Regions from separate parts of the Streptomyces flavusporus genome, predicted to be linked through region 2. Evidence: riboswitches for the same ligand, from Rfam matches in the RefSeq annotation. Region 2 holds a riboswitch; the other holds the start of a gene.
What was found. Region 2 has a riboswitch for glycine ahead of gcvT (glycine cleavage system aminomethyltransferase GcvT). Riboswitches for the same ligand answer to the same signal wherever they lie in the genome.
Positions count from the first base shown of each region.

Region 1 (7,324 bases), 5.1 Mb from region 2:
TCGGACCGGCTCACCGGCGAGGTGACCGTCTTCGCGGCCGCTTCGCTCGAGGAGAGCTTCACGACGCTGGGCAAGGAGTTCGAGAAGCAGCACCCGGGCACGAAGGTCACCTTCAGCTTCGGTGGCAGCGACTCCCTCGCGGCGAGCATCACCGGCGGCGCCCCGGCGGACGTCTTCGCCGCCGCCAGCCCCAGGACCATGGCGATCGTCACCGACGCCGGTGACGCTTCCGGCACCCCGACCACCTTCGTCCGCAACCAGCTGGAGATCGCCACCCTGCCGGGCAACCCCGACAGGATCTCCTCCCTCGAGGACCTCACCGAGTCCGGCCTGAAGGTCGTGCTCTGCGACGAGTCGGTGCCGTGCGGCGCCGCCGCGCAGAAGGCGCTGGACGCGAGCAGGCTGAAGCTCACCCCCGTGTCCTACGAGCAGGACGTCAAGAGCGCCCTGACGAAGGTGGAGCTGAAGGAGGCCGACGCGGCGCTCGTCTACAAGACCGACGTGAGGGCGGCGGGTGACAAGGTGGAAGGCGTGGGCTTCCCCGAGTCGGCCGATGCCATCAACGACTACCCGATCGCCCTGCTCAGGGACGCGCCCAACGCCGAGGCGGCCAAGGCCTTCATCGACCTGGTGAAGTCCGCCGAGGGGCAGAAGGTGCTGACCGGGGCCGGGTTCCTCGCGCCGTGACGGAAACCCTCAAGGGCGGCCCCCGGCGAGGCCGGCTCCGCAAAGGTACCCGCGGGGTGCCGCTGCCCCTGCTCGTTCCGGCGCTGGCAGGCCTGGCGTTCCTGCTGCTGCCGCTGATCGCCCTGCTCGTACGCACTCCCTGGCGCACCCTGCCGGATCAGCTCACCAGCCCCGCGGTGTGGGAGGCCCTCCGGCTGTCCCTGTTCTGTGCCACGGCGGCGACCGCCCTGAGTCTGGTGATCGGAGTCCCGCTGGCCTGGCTGCTGGCCCGCGCGGACTTCCCCGGCCGCCGACTGGTCCGTGCCCTGGTGACGCTGCCGCTCGTGCTGCCGCCGGTGGTGGGCGGTGTGGCACTGCTGCTGGCGCTCGGCCGCAACGGCGTCGTCGGGCAGTGGCTCGACTCCTGGTTCGGGATCACCCTGCCGTTCACCACCGCGGGCGTGGTCCTCGCGGAGACGTTCGTGGCGATGCCGTTCCTCGTCATCAGCGTGGAGGGCACCCTGCGGGCGGCCGACCCCCGCTACGAGGAGGCGGCCACGACCCTGGGCGCTTCCCGTTTCACCGCCTTCCGCCGCGTCACCCTGCCGCTGATCGCCCCGGGCATCGCCGCCGGCGCGGTGCTGGCCTGGGCCCGGGCACTCGGCGAGTTCGGGGCGACGATCACCTTCGCGGGCAACTTCCCGGGCCGTACGCAGACCATGCCGCTCGCGGTGTACCTGGCCCTGCAGAACGACCCGGCCGCGGCGATCGCCCTCAGCCTGGTCCTGCTCGCCGTGTCCATCGCCGTCCTCGCAGGCCTGCGCGACCGCTGGATGACCGCCTCATGACCCACCTCGACGACTCCACCGCCCCCACCTCGGGTGACGTGCACGGCGAGGGGCTCGACGCCCATCTCGTCGTCGACCGCGGCCCCTTCCGCCTCGACATCACGCTCACCGCAGCGCCCGGCGACGTCGTCGCCCTGCTCGGCCCCAACGGCGCCGGAAAGACGACCGCCCTGCGCGCCCTGGCCGGGCTCGCCCCGCTCACGGCCGGCCATCTCCGGCTGGACGGCACCGAGTTGGACCGTACGCCGCCCGAATCCCGGCCGGTCGGCGTCGTCTTCCAGGACTATCTGCTCTTCCCCCATCTGACGGCCCTGGACAATGTGGCCTTCGGACCGCGCTGCCACGGCGCGACGAAGGCGGAGGCCCGCAATCAGGCCGCCGCGTGGCTGGACCGCATGGGCCTCGCCGACCACGCCGGCGCCAAACCCCGCCGTCTGTCCGGCGGCCAGGCCCAGCGCGTCGCCCTCGCCCGCGCGCTGGCCACGCACCCCCGGCTGCTGCTCCTCGACGAGCCCCTCGCCGCCCTGGACTCCCGCACCCGCCTGGAGGTGCGTGCCCAACTACGGCTCCATCTCGCCGACTTCGAGGCCGTGGCGGTACTGGTCACACACGATCCGCTGGACGCCATGGTCCTGGCCGACCGGCTCGTGGTCGTCGAGCACGGCCGGATCGTCCAGGAGGGCACACCCGCCGACATCGCCCGCAGCCCCCGCACGGACTACGTGGCCCAACTCGTCGGCCTGAACCTCTACAAGGGCACGGCAGCGGGCCACACCGTCCACCTGGATGCCGGCCCCGCCATCACCACCACCGAGGACCTCACGGGCCCGGTCTTCGTGGCCTTCCCGCCCGGCGCCGTCACCCTCTTCCGGGACCGCCCCACCGGCGCCAGCGCCCGCAACCTCTGGCGCTGCGAGGTCACCGGCCTGGAGACCCACGGCGACCAGATCCGTGCCGCCCTCACCGGCGAGCTCCCCCTCACCGCCGACCTCACCACGGTCGCGGCCGCCGAGCTCGACCTGCACCCGGGCGCCTCGGTCTGGGCCACGGTCAAGGCCACCCAGACGCACGCCTACCCGGCCTGAAACGAGGTGCGGGCCCCGCATCGAACGGCGAGGCCCGCACCTGCGTACTCGGTCGTACTCAGTCCTCGTACGCGTCCAGCGGCGGGCAGGAACAGACCAGGTTCCGGTCGCCGAAGGCCTGGTCGATTCGGCGCACCGGCGGCCAGTACTTGTCCGCGGCCGAGACACCGTCCGGGAAGACGGCCTCCGTACGGCTGTAGGCGTGCTCCCACTCACCGCCGAGCGCCGCGGCCGTGTGCGGGGCGTTCCGCAGCGGGTTGTCGTCGGCCGGCCACTCACCCGAGCCGACCTTCTCGATCTCCGCCCGAATCGCGATCATCGCCTCGCAGAACCGGTCGAGTTCGGTCAGGTCCTCGGACTCGGTCGGCTCGATCATCAGCGTCCCGGCCACCGGGAAGGACATCGTCGGCGCGTGGAAACCGTAGTCGATCAGCCGCTTGGCGACGTCGTCGACGCTCACGCCGGTCGCCTTGGTCAGCGGTCGCAGATCGATGATGCACTCGTGCGCGACCAGCCCGCCGGGGCCGGTGTAGAGCACCGGGTAGTGCGGTTCGAGCCGCTTGGCGATGTAGTTGGCGCTCAGGACCGCCACCTGCGTGGCTCGCTTGAGCCCCTCACCGCCCATGAGCCGGACGTACGCCCACGAGATCGGCAGGATGCCCGCAGACCCCCACGGCGCGGCCGAGATCGGGCCCACACCGGTCTCCGGACCGGCCTCCGGCTGGAGCGGGTGGTTCGGCAGATACGGCGCCAGGTGCGACCGTACGGCCACCGGGCCGACGCCCGGACCGCCTCCGCCGTGCGGGATGCAGAACGTCTTGTGCAGGTTGAGGTGCGAGACGTCACCGCCGAAGTGCCCCGGCTTGGCCAGCCCGACCAGGGCGTTGAGGTTGGCGCCGTCGACGTACACCTGGCCGCCGGCCTCGTGCACCTGCGCGCAGATCTCGGAGACGTGCTCCTCGAACACCCCGTGCGTCGAGGGGTACGTGATCATCAGCACCGCCAGTTCGTCGCGGTACTGCTCGATCTTGGCCCGCAGATCCTCGACGTCGATCTCACCGTCCTCGGCGGTCTTCACGACGACGACCTTCATCCCGGCCATCACGGCGCTGGCGGCGTTCGTTCCGTGCGCGGAGGACGGGATGAGGCACACGGTCCGCTGCTCGTCGCCGTTCGCCCGGTGGTACCCGCGCACCGCGAGCAGACCGGCCAGCTCGCCCTGCGATCCGGCGTTGGGCTGCAGCGACACCTTGTCGTAGCCGGTGACCTCGGCGAGACGTTCCTCCAGCTCACGGATGAGGGTGAGGTAGCCCTGCGCCTGCTCGGCGGGTGCGAAGGGGTGCAGCTGCCCGAACTCGGGCCAGGTGACCGGCTCCATCTCGGTGGTCGCGTTGAGCTTCATGGTGCAGGAGCCCAGCGGGATCATGCCGCGGTCCAGCGCGTAGTCGCGGTCGGCGAGCCGGCGCAGGTAGCGCAGCATCGCGGTCTCGGAGCGGTGCTGCTGGAAGACGGGGTGGGTCAGGTAGTCGTCGGTGCGCAGCAGCGCGGCCGGCAGCGCGTCCTCGGTGCCGGCGTCCAGGGCGTCGACGTCGCCGTCGACCCCGAACGCGGCCCATACGGCGCTCAGTTGGGCCCGCTTGGTGGTCTCGTCGCAGGCGATCGAGACGTGGTCGGCGTCCACGAGGTGCAGGTTCACGCCGCGGTCTCGCGCGGCCGCGACGACATCGGCCGCCCGGCCCGGCACCCTTGCGGTGAGCGTGTCGAAGTAGGCGCCGTGGACGGTCTCGACGCCGCCGTCGCGCAGCCCCGCGGCGAGGATGGCGGCGTATCGGTGTGTGCGCCTCGCGATGCCCTTCAGGCCCTCGGGCCCGTGGTAGACGGCGTACATCCCGGCCATGACGGCGAGCAGCACCTGGGCGGTACAGATGTTGCTGGTCGCCTTCTCCCGGCGGATGTGCTGCTCACGCGTCTGCAGTGCGAGCCGGTAGGCCTTGTTCCCGTCGGCGTCGACCGAGACGCCCACGAGGCGGCCGGGCAGGCTGCGGGCGAACTTCTCCTGCACGGCCATGTATCCGGCGTGCGGCCCGCCGAAGCCCATCGGCACGCCGAACCGCTGGGTCGTACCGACGGCGATGTCCGCGCCGAGCTCGCCCGGCGACTTCAGCAGCGTCAGCGCCAGCAGGTCAGCTGCGACGGTGACCAGTGCGCCCAGCTCGTGCGCCTGGTCGATGACCGGCTTGATGTCGCGTACGGCCCCGGAAGCGCCCGGGTACTGGATGAGCACGCCGTTGATCTCACGCTCGGCGATCTCGGCCGGGATGCCGTCACTGAGATCGGCGACGACGACCTCGGCGCCGGTCGGCTCGGCGCGGGTCTCGATCACGGCGATGGTCTGCGGGAACGCGTCCGCGTCGACCAGGAAGAGGCCCTTCTTGTTCTTGCCCATGCGCCGGGACAGGGCCATGGCCTCCGCCGCAGCCGTGCCCTCGTCGAGCAGCGAGGCGCCCGAGGTCGGCAGCCCCGTGAGGTCGGCGACCACGGTCTGGAAGTTCAGCAGCGCTTCGAGCCGCCCCTGCGAGATCTCCGGCTGGTACGGCGTGTAGGCGGTGTACCAGGCCGGGTTCTCCATCACGTTGCGCAGGATGACGGGTGGGGTGAACGTCCCGTAGTAGCCGAGCCCGATCATGGAGTCGAGGACCTGGTTGCGGTCGGCGAGCGAGCGCAGCTCGGCCAGCACCTCGGCCTCGGTGCGCGCGCCCGGCAGGTCCAGGGCGTCGGCGTTCTTGATCACATCCGGTACCGCGGCGGCGGTGAGCTCGTCGAGCGAGCCGTAGCCGACCTGCGCGAGCATCTTGGCCCGCGCCTCCTGGTCGGGCCCGATGTGGCGCTGCTCGAAGGGCGTGCCCTGTTCGAGCTCGGAAAGCGGAATGCGATGGGCGGTCATTGCGGAGGCCTCCTGGTCTGACGCGACCTTCGAGGGGCACCACGGCGCGGGTACCCCGGCGGCCTCCCCCTCTGTCATCTCAACCTGAGAGCTTCACCGGACCGCCCGAGGACGTCCGGCTTGCACCGTCGGTGAGAGCGGAAGCCGTCGACACCCGCTCTGCTTTCCAGAGTGACCTCGTCCGTGCGGTACGTGGGCCTGAGAGATTCCGGGGAGGATTTGCTCCTTCGGCGCCTCCGATGGTGTCCGGAGGACTCTCCCGCACGGGGTCAGCAGCCGTTTGCCAGACTACCAGCGAGGTCAACGCCCGGCGTTCGAGTGGCCGCGTGCCCCAATGTGCTCTTTCGTAGTGCTTACGGATGAGTTGCGAGCAAGTGGAGGGCCCGTGCAGACCGACATCGATCCGCGCAACCTGATCGGCCGCAAGGCCTTCGACCGCAACGGCAACAAGATCGGCACGATCGACGAGATCTACCTCGACGACGCAACCGGCGTCCCGGAGTGGGCCGCGATACGCACCGGCCTGTTCAGCAGGGACGCCTTCGTGCCGCTCGAGCCCAGCGAGCTGATCGAGGGCAGTCTGCACGTCCCCTTCGACCGCGCCCTGATCAAGGACGCCCCCGACTTCGGCGTGGGCCGTCACCTCTCCCCGGAACAGGAGCTCCAGCTCTACCACCACTACGGCCTCGACGTGGCCCCTCCGCCCCGGCTCCCGGACCACGACTTCGGCAAACTGGCCGGCACGGACGACTCCTGACCGCAGGGCTCAACCCCCAACCGACGAACCACCCTCCGGGCCCGAAGCCACCCGCTCCCCGGGTCTTCGCGCCACCAATGGCGGCGGATCCGCCGACTCCAGCGCGGAATCGTCGATCCGGAACGTCCGCACCCGCCCGGGCTCCGAGTCGGGCGTCTCGAACCGCACGGTCACCCTCCCCAGTCCGCTCCCCTGCACCCACCCGTGCCCGTACTCGGCGTGCCGTACGTCGTGCCCCGCGGGCCATCGCCGCTCGACCGGCACAGCCGCACCCTGCACGGGCTCGTCCACCACGTCCTCCGCCGACCCCTCCGCCCGCTCCCCCGCGGCCTGCGCGAACAGATCCTCCTGCGTGTAGTCGGCGAGCCCGCTGACCCCCACTCCGAGCAGCCGCACGCCGCCCGTGGTGTCCACGGAGTCCAGCAGCCGGGCCGCGGCCTCGCGCACCACCGCCGGATCGTCCGTGGGCCCGCGCAGCGTCTCGGACCGGGTCAGCGTGGAGAAGTCGTATCGCCGAACCTTCAGCACGATCGTCCGCCCCGACAGCCCTGCGCCGCGCAGCCGCCGCACACACCGGTCCGCGAGCCGCTGCACCTCCAGCCCCACCCGGAGCCGGTCATGGATGTCCATGTCATAGGTGTCCTCGACCGACACCGACTTCGTCTCCCGCTCGGCGACCACCGGCCGGTCGTCGCGGGCCAGCGCCATGGCGTACAGCGCGTGCCCGTGCGCCTTTCCCAGAAGTCGTACGAGCTCGTCCTCGCCCGCCTCGGCGATCTCGTCGATCGTGGTGATGCCGGCCCGCCGCAGGTGGTCGCCCGTCGCGGGCCCCACCCCGGGAAGCGTCCGCACCGACATCGGCCCGAGCAGCGCCCGCTCGGTCCCCGGCTCGATCAGCACCAGCCCGTCGGGCTTGGCCTGCTCGGAGGCGATCTTCGCGAGCATCTTGGATGCGGCGAGACCGACGGACCCCGTGAGCCCGGTCACGGCCCGTATGTCGGCCCGCAGCTTCATCCCCGCCAAC
Region 1 covers NZ_CP176503.1:8,200,910-8,208,233, reverse strand. The annotation lists gene modA (molybdate ABC transporter substrate-binding protein) at 1-687, shown strand, start outside; gene ACKTSN_RS38665 (ABC transporter permease) at 684-1,514, shown strand; gene ACKTSN_RS38660 (ABC transporter ATP-binding protein) at 1,511-2,599, shown strand; gene gcvP (aminomethyl-transferring glycine dehydrogenase) at 2,658-5,543, opposite strand; glycine riboswitch at 5,720-5,815, opposite strand; gene ACKTSN_RS38650 (PRC-barrel domain-containing protein) at 5,929-6,300, shown strand; gene ACKTSN_RS38645 (DNA polymerase IV) at 6,310-7,324, opposite strand, start outside.
Region 1: it holds a riboswitch for glycine, as region 2 does, so the genes downstream of both, gcvP (aminomethyl-transferring glycine dehydrogenase) here and gcvT (glycine cleavage system aminomethyltransferase GcvT) in region 2, are expected to answer to the same signal.

Region 2 (7,324 bases):
GCTCACGCAGCGAGAGCGTCTGGCCGCGCACCACGCGTCCGATGTAGGGCCAGCCGAAGAAGCCGATGACCAGGATCATCACGAACAGACGCACGCCCGTGCCGGTCAGTCCCAGCATCTCGTTCGGCATGACGGAGACCAGCGCGATGATGAACAGCAGCTGCGGGAAGGCCAGCAGTCCGTCCATCACCCGGCTGATGGCGGAGTCGACCCAGCCGCCGAAGAAGCCGGCGAGGATGCCCAGCACGGTGCCGAGAACGACGGCGACGACGGCGGACAGGAAGCCGACGAGCAGCGAGATCTGGGCGCCGTAGACGATCCGGGCGAAGATGTCGCGGCCGCTGACCGGTTCGACGCCGAGCAGGTGCTCGCCGCTGATGCCGCCGAAGGAGCCGATGGGGGTGCCGAAGAGCGGGTCGATCAGGTCCTCGTGGTGGGCCTCGGGGTCCTGCCCGACCAGTCCGGTGATGACCGGTGCCAGCACGGCGACCAGGATGAGGAGAAGCACCACGATGCCGCCCGTGAGGGCCAGTTTGTCGCGTTTGAGGCGCTCCCAGGCGATCCGCCCCAAGGAACGGCCCTGTACGGCCTTCGCGTCGCCGCTGACCAGCGCCGCTTCCTCGGCCGCACTCGGGGCCGCTTCCGCGGTCGGCTCGTGCAATGGTGCCGTCATCTGGCAGGGACCCCTCTCAACCGGCGGTAGCCGGCCCGCACTTGCCGCTGTAGCGGCGTGATCAATCCGTCGCACACAGGGGCGCCCTCCGGACGAAGACGCGGAAGAACACCCCCGGAGGGGGAGTCTTCAACGCTTTGGCGATCTGTCGCCAGACTTGACGGTGAATGGATGCACAACCGTGATGCTGTTCTGGGTTTTCCGTTATCCGGACAGCGGTTAACGGGGGGCGGACGGGGACCAAGTTGTGCAATTGGGACAAGGGGCGCCTTTCTACCCTTGTCTACGCGCGAAGAAGAAGCCCTGGTACGGACCGCGGGAGCGCCAGGGGCTGGTTCCGGTCAGTACCGTCCCTGGGCCGGCGGAAAGCCGTACCCGGCCGCCGGCGCCTGGACCGGGGCGGCTGTGTGTGCCTCACGGTCGTAGAAGGGGCGGGCATTGGCGCGCAGCCACATCGCGACCGGGTCGTACTCGTCGGACATCGCGACGGTCGACACCGGCAGCCCGTCCGGGACCGCGCCGATGGACTGCTGCATCATCGCGCGCACCGAGTCGACAGCGGGCGGCGAGGTGTCGTACACATCCAGCCCGATGGCGAGATACGGCGCCCCGAGCGAGGGCTGCACCCAGGCGCGGCGCAACGAGCGGACGGCTGGGGTGCGGTGGGCGTTCTGCGACAAAAGGGCATAGAACTGCGGAATCTGGATGCCGGGTTCGGACAGTCGCAGCGGGCCCGCCGGCTGTCGGTCCAGGCCGGTGGCGATCCGGCGCAGGTCGAGCCAGGGGATGCCGACGCCGCCGCCGGGGGCGTGCGGGTTCAGCCAGAGGCCGTAGTGGTCGGGGTAGAGGGTGCGGGCGACGTCGACTCCGTCGACGACCTCATAGGAGCGGTTCCAGCCGCTGGCCGACAGCTCCTGGGCCGAGGTGACGCACGGGGCGTAGCCGTAGCCCTCGACCTCCATGTTTCCGTACTGGGCGTCCGGGGAGCCGGCCTGGCCGTGCCAGAGCAGCATCCAGATCTGGCCGGAGGACGGGGTCGCGAGGGCGCGCAGCAGTGCCTCGTAGGCGTCGTAACGCCCCGGCGTCACCTGGCGCAGCATGTGCTCGACCTGGCCGGCCGCGGCCGTACCGCTCGCGCTCACCTTTTACCGCCCCTTCGTGCAACGCCCTCGTTCGAGCACCTAGCTTAAGCCCGCCCGCCCAACAGCTCGGGGCTCCGTGTCGTCTTGCGGATGCGGGTTGTTCTGGGCTGGTCGGGCCCACGCGGCGGAGCCGCATGTCGACACGGCCCCGCGCCCCTGGGCCGGCTGCCCCTCGGGGAAGTTTTAGAGGCCCCGTTGGTAGAAGGGGCGCACCCGCTCGCGCAGCCAGGTGACCACCGGATCCTGCGCCACGTCCATGAGGACCAGGTTGACCGGCCACTTCATCGGGACCTTGCCCAACGCCCGGCCCAGCGCGTCCAAGGGAGCTGCCCGTAGATCGCCCTCCCGCTGGGAGAGTTCGACTCCTACGAACATCACCGGGTCCGCCGTTTCGATCGCCGCCAGGCAGCGACGGGCCGTCAGGACCACGCCGATGCCCTCGAACTCCGCAGACGCCGCCGCGAGGAAGTCGACCGGGTCGTCCTGCCAGTCGGGCTCGAAGAGGCGGACGCGGCCGCCGCTCGTGAGCCCGTCGAGCGGGGTGCGCCCGGCCCGGCACAGTTCGGCCACGGCGGGCGGCGGCAACGGGATGCCGACCACGCCGCCCGGGTTGACGACGATGCCCGCCTGCGGGGGCAGGCCGCGGGCGAACTCCACGGCCGGGGCCACGGTGTACGACATGTGGGAGCCGACGACCTGCCGGAACTGCTCCTCGGAGCTGAAGACCGGCACGTAGGCCTGGCCCTCGATGTCCAGCGTGGGCAGGTCGAGCGGGCCGCTGTGCGGGCCGCCGCCGTTCGGCAGCGGTACCCACACGAAGCTGCGGCCCAGCACCTCGACGATCCGGCCGCCGACCGAGGGCACGCCGAGGGAGGCCGACAGCACCTCCTCCAACTCGTTGCCGGGCCATCCGCCGTGCGGATGGGGGTGCGCCTGCGCCGGGAAACCCCCGGAAAGGTCCGGGGGGAAGTCCGCCGGGAAGTCGTCCATCTGCCTACCGCCTGCTCCGTACCTCTGCTGCGGCTGAAAGGCTAACGCCCCGCACCGAGCAGGTCCCCTCAGCCCACGAAGCCGATGCGGCGCAGGGTGTCCGCCGCCTCCCGGTCGAGGAGGACCGCGCCGCCGCAGCCGTGCGGCAGGTCACCGCGTTCCGTGCGGCGCACCAGGCGGTCGGCGGCCCGGCGGTGGCGCAGGAACGCGTACCGCGAGACCCCTCGGCCGCGCTCGCGCTGGCCGGCCAGGGCCTGCTCGGGGGTGACGTCGAGCAGCAGCATGTGCAGTGTGCCGCCGCGGCGGCGGGCCTCGCGGGCCAGCCAGGCGCGCACCCAGGCCTGCGTACCGCAGTCGTGCACGACGACTCCCTCGCCGGTGCGCAGGGTGCGGCGCAGTCCGGCGTAGTGGGCGAGGCGGACGAGGGGCCGGTAGACCGCGTACGGCAGCCGGGCGGGCATGCGGCCGTCCCAGCGGTCGCGGGTGTCCTGGGAGTCGACGCGCAGTCCGCGCACCGCCCTGCGCATCAGGGTCGACTTGCCGCTGCCGGGCAGGCCCGTGACCACGACGAGGTCGCGGGGCCCGAAGAGCAGCGCATGCGGGCTGCGGCCCTCCCGCTCGCGCAGGTCGCGGACGACGGGTGACGGCAGCGAAGCGCACGCCTCCCTGGCCGGGGTGGTCGGCTGCTTGGGCAGCGCGAGGCCCGAGGTGGTGGCGTACGCCGTGGTCCTGTTCACCGTGATCGTCCTCCCTGGGGCGGTTCACGAGTCCCATCCCCGTCGAGTGTAAAGAGAAGGTAATGCTCGATGTCTCCTGTTTCCGTCCCCTTCCTGCAACAGCGCTGCTACAGCATGCCCCGCCCGGCTGTGCGGAATCTGCGCGGCCGCTGTTCGCGGGCCCGGTAAAGGCCCGGCAAGGTGACCCTGCCGCACCCGGCCGATGCATGCAATGATGGCCGCGCCAACTGCATACCGGCCGCTTGAATCCGCGCGGGAGAGTCCCCGGCAGCACTGCCGTCGGGGCGCCGAAGGAGCAAGTCCCTCCCTTGAATCTCTCAGGCCCCGTTACCGCGCGGGCGAGGCACATCTGAAAAGCGGGCCCTGCGTGCAGCGGCCCCACCCAAGGTGCAAGCCAGGACCAACAAACGGTCATGGCGAACCTCTCAGGTTCCGATGACAGATGGGGAGGAACGACCTTCCCGTCATGCCCTTGGAGACCGACCGATGAGCAGTACCGCACTCCGCCGCACCGCGCTCGATGCCCTGCATCGCTCGCTCGGCGCGACGATGACCGACTTCGCCGGCTGGGACATGCCCCTGCGCTACGGCTCCGAGCGCGACGAACACCTCGCCGTGCGTAACCGGGCCGGGCTCTTCGACCTCTCCCACATGGGCGAGATCACCGTGACCGGACCGCAGGCCGCCGCCCTGCTGGACTACGCGCTGGTCGGGAACATCGGCGGCGTCAAGGTCGGCCGCGCCCGCTACACCATGATCTGCCGGGCGGACGGCGGCATCCTCGACGACCTGATCGTCTACCGGCTCGCCGAGACCGAGTACATGATCGTGGCGAACGCCTCGAACGCCCAGGTGGTGCTCGACGCGCTGACCGAGCGGGCCGACGGGTTCGACGCCGACGTCCGCGACGACCGGGACGCGTACGCCCTGATCGCCGTCCAGGGCCCGGAGGCCCCCGGCATCCTGAAGTCGCTCACCGACGCCGACCTCGACGGGCTGAAGTACTACGCCGGCCTGCCCGGCACCGTCGCCGGCGTCCCCGCGCTGATCGCACGCACCGGCTACACCGGCGAGGACGGCTTCGAGCTGTTCGTGCAGCCGGAGCACGCCGTCGCGCTGTGGCAGGCGCTGACCGAGGCCGGCCAGTGCGTCGGCCTGGTCCCGTGCGGGCTGTCCTGCCGGGACACGTTGCGCCTGGAGGCGGGCATGCCGCTGTACGGGCACGAGCTGTCGACCTCGCTGACGCCCTTCGACGCCGGGCTCGGCCGGGTCGTGAAGTTCGACAAGGAGGGCGACTTCGTGGGGCGTGCGGCCCTCGCCGAGGCCGCCGAGCGTGCCGCTTCCGAGCCGCCGCGCGTCCTGGTCGGCCTGGTCGCCGAGGGCCGCCGGGTGCCGCGCGCCGGGTACGCCGTGGTCGCCGACGGCGCGGTGATCGGTGAGGTCACCTCCGGTGCCCCCTCCCCCACGCTGGGCAGGCCGATCGCGATGGCGTACGTCGACGCCGCGCACTCGGCGCCGGGCACACCCGGGGTCGGCGTGGACATCCGGGGCAGCCACGAGCCGTACGAGGTCGTGGCGCTGCCCTTCTACAAGCGCCAGAAGTAGCCACCGGCCCCACGTCAGCGTGACGCTCGGCACATATTGCCTGGTCATCCGCAGTTCCAGCAGTCCCCCATTCACCAGCACTCCCTCGCATACAGGAGAATTCAGGCCATGAGCAACCCCCAGCAGCTGCGCTACAGCAAGGAGCACGAGTGGCTGTCGGCCGTCGAGGACGGCGTCGCGACGGTCGGCATCACGGAGTTCGCGGCCAACGCGCTCGGCGATGTCGTCTACGCCCAGCTCCCCGAGGTGGGCTCCACGGTGGCCGCGGGCGAGACCTGCGGCGAGCTGGAGTCGACCAAGTCGGTCAGCGACCTGTACTCCCCGGTCTCCGGCGAGGTCACCGAGATCAACGAGGACGTGGTGAACGACCCGTCCCTGGTGAACTCCGCCCCCTTCGAGGGCGGCTGGCTGTTCAAGGTGCGCGTCGCCGAGGAGCCGGCCGACCTGCTCTCCGCCGACGAGTACGCCGCCCACACCGCCGGCTGAGGAGTCGTAGCCGTATGTCCGTACTGAACACCCCGCTGCACGAGCTCGACCCGGCGGTGGCCGCCGCCGTCGACGCCGAGCTGCACCGTCAGCAGTCCACCCTCGAGATGATCGCCTCCGAGAACTTCGCGCCGGTCGCGGTCATGGAGGCGCAGGGCTCGGTCCTGACCAACAAGTACGCCGAGGGCTACCCGGGCCGCCGCTACTACGGCGGCTGCGAGCACGTCGACGTGGTCGAGCAGATCGCGATCGACCGCATCAAGGAGCTGTTCGGCGCCGAGCACGCCAACGTGCAGCCGCACTCGGGCGCGCAGGCCAACGCGGCCGCGATGTTCGCGCTGCTCAAGCCCGGCGACACGATCATGGGTCTGAACCTCGCGCACGGCGGGCATCTGACCCACGGCATGAAGATCAACTTCTCCGGCAAGCTGTACAACGTGGTGCCCTACCACGTCGACGACTCCGGTGTGGTCGACATGGTCGAGGTCGAGCGCCTCGCCAAGGAGCACAAGCCGAAGCTGATCGTCGCCGGCTGGTCGGCCTACCCGCGCCGGCTGGACTTCGCCGCGTTCCGCCGGATCGCGGACGAGGTCGGCGCGTACCTCATGGTCGACATGGCGCACTTCGCCGGGCTGGTCGCGGCCGGACTGCACCCGAACCCGGTGCCGCACGCGCACGTGGTCACGACCACGACCCACAAGACGCTGGGCGGCCCGCGCGGCGGTGTGATCCTGTCCGTCCAGGACCTCGCCAAGAAGATCAACTCGGCGGTGTTCCCGGGGCAGCAGGGCGGCCCACTGGAGCATGTGATCGCGGCGAAGGCGGTGGCGTTCAAGGTCGCCGCCTCCGAGGAGTTCAAGGAGCGGCAGATGCGGACGCTGGAGGGCGCCCGCATCCTGGCCGAGCGCCTGGTGAAGGACGACGTGAAGGCCGTGGGCGTGGATGTGCTCTCCGGCGGTACGGACGTCCACCTGGTCCTCGTCGACCTGCGCAAGTCCGAGCTCGACGGGCAGCAGGCCGAGGACCGGCTCCACGAGGTCGGCATCACGGTCAACCGCAACGCCGTCCCGAACGACCCGCGCCCGCCGATGGTGACGTCCGGCCTGCGCATCGGTACGCCCGCGCTGGCCACCCGCGGCTTCACGACCGAGGACTTCGCCGAGGTCGCGGACGTCATCGCCGAGACGCTGAAGCCGTCCTACGAAGCGGCGTCGCTGAAGGCCCGGGTCGCCGCCCTCGCGGAGAAGCACCCGCTGTACCCCGGCCTGACGAAGTAACCCGCCTCCCGGGGCACCGCGCACACTGGGAGGTGAGCGCGGTGCCCCGCACCTTGTTCCACCCCTGTTCCTGAGGAGTCACCGTGGCCATCTCGGTCTTCGACCTGTTCTCGATCGGCATCGGCCCGTCCAGCTCCCACACCGTGGGCCCCATGCGCGCGGCCCGCATGTTCGCCCGCCGGCTGCGGGGCGAGGACCTGCTGGACTCGGTCGCCTCGATACGCGCCGAGCTGTACGGCTCCCTCGGCGCGACCGGGCACGGGCACGGCACACCCAAGGCGGTACTCCTCGGCCTGGAGGGCGCCTCGCCGCGGACCGTCGACGTCGAGACCGCCGACCAGCGGGTGGAGGACATCAGGTCCGTGGGCCGGATCCGCCTCCTCGGCGAGCACGAGATCGCCTTCGCCTACGACG
Region 2 covers NZ_CP176503.1:3,131,281-3,138,604, forward strand. The annotation lists gene ACKTSN_RS14740 (ABC transporter permease) at 1-673, opposite strand, end outside; gene ACKTSN_RS14745 (enhanced serine sensitivity protein SseB C-terminal domain-containing protein) at 1,015-1,815, opposite strand; gene ACKTSN_RS14750 (enhanced serine sensitivity protein SseB) at 1,999-2,805, opposite strand; gene ACKTSN_RS14755 (AAA family ATPase) at 2,874-3,542, opposite strand; glycine riboswitch at 3,786-3,885, shown strand; glycine riboswitch at 3,886-3,994, shown strand; gene gcvT (glycine cleavage system aminomethyltransferase GcvT) at 4,029-5,147, shown strand; gene gcvH (glycine cleavage system protein GcvH) at 5,256-5,633, shown strand; gene glyA (serine hydroxymethyltransferase) at 5,648-6,910, shown strand; gene ACKTSN_RS14775 (L-serine ammonia-lyase) at 6,994-7,324, shown strand, end outside.